2 regions of the Oceanimonas pelagia genome follow, and region 1 is predicted to be linked to the other one. Evidence: predicted binding sites of a transcription regulator. Region 1 holds the regulator's gene; the other holds the start of a gene.
What was found. The regulator sigma-54, encoded in region 1, starts transcription at its own class of promoters, with help from an activator protein. The targets are predictions, from matches to a motif close to TGGCACNGTTTTNGCTT.

Region 1 (4,026 bases):
AGACCACTTCCTTTTACATGATAGTGGGCCTGGTGCAACGGGATGCGGGCAGCATCACCATAGACGGCCAGGACATCAGCCACGAGCCCATGCACGCGCGCGCCCGCGCCGGCATTGGCTACCTGCCTCAGGAGGCGTCCATTTTCCGCCGCCTGAGCGTGGCCGACAACCTGATGGCGGTATTGCAGACCCGCAAGGATCTCAACGCCGACGGCCGTAACGAGAAAATGGAACAGCTGCTGGAAGAGTTCAACATCACCCACATTCGCGACAGCCTGGGCATGAGCCTGTCCGGCGGCGAGCGCCGGCGGGTGGAGATCGCCCGGGCGCTGGCGGCAGATCCACGCTTTATTCTGCTCGACGAGCCCTTTGCCGGTGTGGATCCCATTTCTGTGATAGACATCAAGAAGATCATTCTGCACCTGAAGGATCGGGGCCTGGGTGTGCTGATCACCGACCACAACGTACGCGAAACCCTGGACGTGTGCGAAAAAGCCTATATTGTCAGTCATGGCCACCGCATCGCCGCCGGCACGCCGGCGGAAATCCTGGCCAATGAACAGGTCAAAAAGGTCTATCTCGGCGAACAATTCAGCCTTTGACGGCACCGCAATGCGGTTTATCAGGAAGGATGCTGCAACGAAATGAAGCCAACTCTTCAGTTACGCCTGGGCCAGCAGCTGACCATGACCCCCCAGTTGCAACAGGCCATTCGCCTGCTGCAACTGTCCAGCATGGAACTGCAACAGGAAATCCAGATGGCACTGGACAGCAATCCCCTGCTGGAGCAGGAAGAGCCGGACAGCATCAGGGTTGACGACAACCGCAACGAAGAGCAGATGGCCTCCGACACCGCCATGGAGCGCAACCAGCTGTCCGAAGAGCTGCCCATGGACACCAGCTGGGAAGAGGTGTACACCGCCTCTCCGGTCAGCGGCGGCGCGGGCCTGCCGGAAGGGCTGGAAGACACCGTCTACCAGGGCGAAACCACCGAGAGCCTGCAGGATTACCTGACCTGGCAGATGAACCTGACCCCCTTCAGCGACACCGATCAGGCCATTGCCCTGGCCATTATCGACGCCGTGGACGACGCCGGCTACCTCACCGCCAGCATCGATGACCTGCTGCAGGCGGTATCGGCGGAGGAGCTGGGCATCGAGGCCGATGAGGTGGAAGCGGTACTCAAGCGCATTCAGCACTTCGACCCCATCGGCGTGGCCGCCCGCAGCGTGCAGGAGTGCCTGAGCATTCAGCTCGAGCAGTTTCCCCCCGACACGCCCTGGCTGGCCGAGGCCCGCAATCTGCTGGCCCAGCACATGGACCTGCTCGGCAACCGGGACTACCGCAGCCTGCAGCGCAAGACCAAACTCAAGGAAGACGAACTGCGTGAGGTGCTGGCACTCATTCAGCAGCTCGAACCCAGACCCGGCAGCAGTATCATTCAGGGCGATTCCGAATACGTGATCCCCGATGTGGTGGTCACCAAACGCAGCGGCGTCTGGGTGGCGGAGCTCAACCCCGAGGCCATGCCCAAAATACGCCTCAACCAGACCTATGCGGCCCTGGCCAGCAAGCCCCGCAACAGCGAGGACGGCCAGTTTATCCGCAACCACCTGCAGGACGCCAAGTGGTTTCTCAAAAGCCTTGAAAGCCGAAATGAGACGCTGCTCAAGGTTGCCAATTGTATTGTTGAACAACAACAGGCATTCTTTGAGCATGGAGAAGAGGCCATGAAGCCCATGGTGCTGAACCATGTGGCCGAAGCGGTGGAGATGCACGAGTCCACCATCTCCCGGGTGACCACCCAGAAGTTCATGCACACTCCCAGAGGCGTGTTTGAACTCAAGTATTTCTTCTCCAGCCATGTGGGCACCGACGATGGCGGTGAGTGTTCTTCCACGGCAATTCGCGCCCTGATCAAGAAACTGGTCGGGGCGGAAAACCCGGCCAAGCCGCTGAGCGACAGCAAAATCGCCCAGTTGCTGGCCGACCAGGGGATTCAGGTGGCCAGGCGAACCATCGCCAAGTACAGGGAGTCACTGGCCATTCCCCCTTCCAATCAGCGCAAACGCCTGGTTTAAAGGCAACGACAGAAGGAAGACGTTATGCAAATCAACCTGACCGGACACCATGTCGAAATCACCGATGCACTCCGTGATTATGTAAACAGCAAGTTTTCCCGGCTGGAACGCCATTTCGATCACATCACCAATGCGCACGTCATCCTCAATGTGGAAAAAATGCAGCAAATCGCCGAGGCCAAGCTGCATGTGAGCGGCGGCGAGCTGTTTGCCAACGCCCAGCACGAAAACATGTATGCCGCCATCGATGGCCTCATCGACAAGCTGGATCGTCAGATCATCAAACACAAAGAGAAGCTCAAGCAAAAATAACCATGGAAGTCGCCGACATACTGAGCAGGGGCTGCACGCGCAGTGCGGTTCCCTGCACGAGCAAAAAACGTGCTCTGGAAATCATCAGCGAGCTGGCTGCCGAACATCTCCACATCGGCAGCCAGCCGCTTTTTGACTGTCTGCTGGCCCGGGAAAAAATGGGCAGTACCGGCATTGGCAACGGTATCGCCATTCCCCACGGCCGCATCGGCAACGACAACAAGGCGACGGCCGTTTTGCTCACCTTTGCCGAGCCGGTGGAGTTCGACGCCATCGACAATCAGCCGGTCGGCCTGGTGTTTGCCCTGCTGGTGCCGGAGCAGGAATGCAAGCAGCACCTGAAAACCCTGTCGCTGATCGCCGAGAAGCTCAGCAACAAACAGGTATGCCGGCAATTGCGTCAGGCCGGCAGCGACGAAGAACTCTACCAGATCATGATTTCAGCCTGAGGAGTCAACATGCAGCTGGTGATCGTCAGTGGTCGTTCCGGGTCGGGTAAGACCGTGGCCTTGCGGGTGCTCGAAGATCTCGGCCACTACTGCGTCGACAACCTGCCGGTGGCGCTGCTGCCGGAGCTGGTGCGGCTGCGCCGGGACAAGCCCGGCGCGGTGGCGGTGAGCATAGACGTGCGCAACCTGCCCGACAGTGCCGAGCAGCTGGAAGCCTTTCTGGCCGAAGTACGGGCCATGAATGAGGTTCAGCTTTCCAGCATTTTCATCGATGCCGACAACTCGGTGCTGATCCGCCGCTTTGGCGATACCCGCCGGCTGCATCCGCTGTCCCGCCACAGCCTGACCCTGGACGAGGCCATTCGCGAGGAAACCCACCTGCTGGCGCCGCTGTCGTCGGACGCGGATCTGCGCATCGACACCTCAAGCTTGAGCATTCACGACCTGAGCGAAATCATTCGCGAGCGCATTCTGGGCAAAAAGGAAAAGGAGCTGAACTGGGTGTTCGAGTCCTTTGGCTACAAGTACGGCGTCTCCAAGGACGCCGACTTCGTGTTTGACGCCCGCTTTCTGCCCAATCCCCACTGGATTGCCGAGCTGCGCCCCTACACCGGCCGGGATCAGCCGGTGGCCGACTACCTGGGCAGCCAGCCCGAGGTCATGAAATACCTGTGGCAGCTGGAAAACCTGCTGATCACCTGGATGCCCCACCTGGAGCGCAACAACCGCAGCTATGTCACCGTGGCCATCGGCTGCACCGGTGGCCAGCACAGATCCGTGTTCATTGCCGAGCAGCTGGCCCGGGTCTTTACACAACTGGGCAAGAGCGTGCAGTTGCGCCACCGCACCCTGGAAAAACGCCATGCCGAAAATTGAACGCAACCTGCAGATCGTCAACAAACTGGGGCTGCACGCCCGGGCCGCCATTCAGCTGGTGCAACTGACCCAGCAGTTCGACGCCGAGGTCACCGTGTGCAACCAGCAAAAACAGGCCCCCGCCAACAGCGTGATGGGCCTGCTGATGCTGGAAACCGCCCAGGGTCACGCCATTCGCGTGGTGGCGGACGGGCCGGATGCGGAAGCGGCCATGAACGCCGTGGCCCGGCTGGTGGCGGATCGTTTCAACGAATCGGAATAACCCTCAGCCGGACGCCGAATGACAGAACCACAGGAACAAAGCAGCA
Region 2 (4,026 bases), 520 kb from region 1:
CCGGGTGGATCTTGTTCTGAATGCCGTCCAGGCCGGCCATCAGCAGGGCCGCAAAGCACAGATAGGGGTTGGCGGCCGGATCCGGGAAGCGGGTCTCGATGCGGCGGGCCTTGGGCGAACCAACCAGCGGAATCCGAATGGAGGCGGAGCGGTTGCGGGCGGAGTAGGCCAGCATCACCGGCGCTTCAAAACCGGGCACCAGACGGCGATAGGAGTTGGTGGACGGGTTGGTGATGGCGTTCAGGGCACGGGCGTGCTTGATGATACCGCCAATGTAGTACAGCGCCAGTTCGGACAGGCCGCCGTACAGGTCGCCGGCGAACAGGTTTTCACCGTTCTTGCCCAGGGACTGGTGCACGTGCATGCCGGAACCATTGTCGCCCACCAGCGGCTTGGGCATGAAGGTGGCGGTCTTGTTGAAGGCGTGGGCGACGTTGTGAACCACATACTTGTAGATCTGGATTTCGTCGGCCTTCTTGGTCAGGGTGTTGAATTTGCAGGCAATTTCGTTCTGACCGGCGGTGGCCACTTCGTGGTGGTGAGCTTCAACCACCAGGCCCATTTCTTCCATGATCAGACACATGGCGGAGCGAATGTCGTGGGAAGAGTCGATGGGAGCTACCGGGAAGTAACCGCCCTTCACGCCCGGACGGTGGCCCTTGTTGCCTTCGGCGTAGTCGCGACCGGAGTTCCATTTTGCCTCGGAGTCATCAACCTTGAAGAAGCTGCCGGACATGTCGGTGTGGAAGCGCACGTCGTCGAACATGAAGAATTCCGGCTCGGGGCCGATCAGCACGGTGTCGGCAATGCCGGTGGACACCAGGTATTCCTCGGCGCGGCGGGCGATGGAGCGCGGATCCCGGTCGTAACCCTGCATGGTGGCGGGCTCGAGCACGTCACAGCGAATGTTCAGGGTGGCGTCTTCGGTAAAGGGGTCCATTACGGCGGTGGACGGATCGGGCATCAGCACCATGTCGGACTCGTGAATGGTCTTCCATGCGGTCATGGATGAGCCGTCAAACATCTTGCCTTCTTCAAAAAAGTCATCGTTGATTTGGTTGACCGGAAGGCTGATGTGCTGCTCTTTACCCTTGATATCGGTAAAACGCAGATCGACGAATTTGACATCGTGTTCCTTGATCATGTCCATTACGGTTTCGATTGACATGGATTTCGACCTCCAAAAATAAGCATCCCAGGGTCTGATGAACAAATTCATCAGTTGCCATTTACTAAGCTAAAACCGTGCCATGTTGGTAACGCGCTGTTATTAAAGCGAATTAACCGCAGGAAGGCGAACTGCTCCCACTGTGTGCGCACCAGTGTGGTGCAACCCTGAATCCTTTTGGTGCACCGTGTGTTGTGCGCGCCATCAAGGTGCAGGGTGTTCGGCGTCCGCAGCCGGCCGTGGCTTCAGCGCATAATATCATTCAAGCCGGACGGAAGGATCGGTCCGGATCCTTTTAATTTGCGGCGGGCGTCTGCCGCGCCCCGTGGGCTTGCATTCGGCCCCCGTTGGCCCTGCCGGCAGGAAACACAATAAATTAATATGTTGAAGCGGCTAAAGCGTGTACAATTTCCAGCCCTTTTTATTTGGTTCCGCTGCAACCCTGGCGACGGACCCCTCATGAGAGCGGCCGCGCCGGCGGGCGCCCGCCTCGAAAATATGCGAGCGAAAGAAATTAATGTCATCTGAAATCAATAACTTGAGAAACATTGCCATCATCGCGCACGTTGACCACGGTAAGACCACCCTGGTCGACAAGCTGCTGCAGCAGTCCGGCACCCTGGAAAGCCGCGGTGAAGCCGAAGAGCGGGTCATGGACTCCAACGACATCGAGCGTGAGCGCGGCATCACCATTCTGGCCAAGAACACCGCCATTCGCTGGACCTCGCCCGAGGGCCAGGAATACCGCATCAACATCGTGGACACCCCCGGACACGCCGACTTCGGCGGTGAGGTGGAGCGGGTGATGTCCATGGTGGACTCGGTGCTGCTGCTGGTGGACGCGCAGGAAGGCCCCATGCCGCAAACCCGCTTTGTGACCCAGAAGGCCTTTGCCCAGGGGCTCAAGCCCATCGTGATCATCAACAAGGTGGACAAGCCCGGCGCCCGTCCCGACTGGGTGATGGATCAGGTGTTTGACCTGTTCGACAACCTGGGCGCCACCGATGACCAGCTCGATTTCCAGGTGGTATACGCCTCCGGCCTGAATGGCTGGGCTTCGCTCGACGCCGATGAACCGGCCGAGGACATGACCGCCCTGTTCCAGACCATAGTGGATCAGGTACCGGCGCCCGATGCGGATCTGGATGGCCCGCTGCAGATGCAGATCTCCCAGCTCGACTACTCCTCCTATGTGGGCGTTATCGGCATTGGCCGCATCAAGCGCGGCACCGTCAAGGTGAACCAGCAGGTCACCGTGATTGGCGCCGACGGCAAGACCCGTAACGGCAAGGTCGGTCAGGTCATGGGTTACCTGGGGCTCAAGCGTCATGATGTGGCCGAAGGCAACGCCGGCGACATCGTGGCCATTACCGGCCTGGGCGAGCTGAAAATCTCCGACACCGTGTGTGCCGCCGGTGCCGTGGAAGCCCTGCCGCCGCTGTCGGTGGACGAGCCCACCGTGACCATGACCTTCCAGGTCAACACCTCGCCCTTTGCCGGCCAGGATGGCAAGTTCGTGACGTCACGCAACATTCTGGAGCGTCTGAAGCAGGAGCTGGTGCACAACGTGGCGCTGCGGGTGGAAGAAACCGGTGATCCCGACAAGTTCCGTGTGTCCGGCCGGGGCGAACTGCATCTGGGCATTCTGATCGAGAACATGCGCCGGGAAGGCTTTGAACTGGCGGTATCCCGTCCGGAAGTGATCCTGAAGGAAGAAGACGGCCAGCTGATGGAACCGTTCGAAACCCTTACCGTGGACGTGGAAGAAAGCAGCCAGGGTTCGGTCATGGAGAAGCTGGGCGAGCGCAAGGCCGAGATGACCAACATGGTGCCGGACGGCAAGGGCCGGGTGCGCATCGACTTCATCGTGCCGGCGCGGGGTCTGATCGGCTTCCAGACCGAGTTCATGACCCTGACCTCCGGCTCCGGCCTGATGTACCACACCTTTGACCACTATGGTCCGCACAAGGGTGGCAACATCGGTCAGCGCAACAACGGCGTGCTGATCGCCAATGCCACCGGCAAGGCCCTGGCCTATGCCCTGTTCAACCTGCAGGAGCGTGGCCGGCTGTTCGTTGAACACGCCACCGAGGTGTATGAGGGGATGGTGATCGGCATTCACAACCGTTCCAACGATCTGACCGTGAACTGCCTCAAGGGCAAGCAGCTGACCAACATCCGTGCCGCCGGCACCGATGAGGCGCTGACCCTGGTGCCGCCGATCAAAATGACCCTGGAGCGGGCGCTGGAGTTTATCGACGACGACGAGCTGGTGGAAGTGACCCCCAACCACATTCGTATTCGCAAGAAACTGCTGACCGAAAACGATCGCAAGCGCGCCAGCCGCGCCTGATCGCAGTCACTCGCAGGTGAAAGGGGCGCTTCGGCGCCCCTTTGTTTGTTTTCGTCCAACCCGTTACGATTTCACGCCTCACGCCTCACGCCTCACGCCTCACGCCTCACGCCTCACGCCTCACGCCTCACGCCTCACGCCTCACGCCTCATATTCAAATTATTTGAATCTTTAAGCCAGTAAAGGTCGCTTTGATTTGCCGGCAAAGGCATTAGACTGATGGCCAATGAACATGTACCACTGAATGAACAGCCTTTTCTCATGGTTGTGGGAGCACCGGAACATGCAGAAATACTCAATTACCATGCGACTTTTGCACTGGAGCACCGCCCTGCTGGTGTTTGGCCTGTTTGGTGTGGGGCTGTGGATGCGCAACCTGGGTTACTACGATCCCCTGTATCAGGTGTTGCCCTACTGGCACAAGAGCGTGGGATTTCTGCTGGCCGGCCTGGTGGCCGTTCGCCTGCTGAGCCGCTGGTGGCTTGCCCAGCCCGGCCCGCTGGCC

Region 2: glnA (glutamate--ammonia ligase) is a predicted target of sigma-54. The motif match lies at 1,235-1,251, and genes of this name have one in related genera.

The regions. Positions count from the first base shown of each region.
Region 1 covers NZ_CP118224.1:2,877,722-2,881,747, forward strand. The annotation lists gene lptB (LPS export ABC transporter ATP-binding protein) at 1-602, shown strand, start outside; gene PU634_RS13820 (RNA polymerase factor sigma-54) at 645-2,081, shown strand; gene hpf (ribosome hibernation promoting factor) at 2,106-2,393, shown strand; gene ptsN (PTS IIA-like nitrogen regulatory protein PtsN) at 2,396-2,842, shown strand; gene rapZ (RNase adapter RapZ) at 2,852-3,718, shown strand; gene PU634_RS13840 (HPr family phosphocarrier protein) at 3,705-3,980, shown strand; gene mgtE (magnesium transporter) at 3,999-4,026, shown strand, end outside.
Region 2 covers NZ_CP118224.1:3,402,185-3,406,210, forward strand. The annotation lists gene glnA (glutamate--ammonia ligase) at 1-1,168, opposite strand, end outside; gene typA (translational GTPase TypA) at 1,686-3,521, shown strand; gene PU634_RS16285 (cytochrome b) at 3,805-4,026, shown strand, end outside.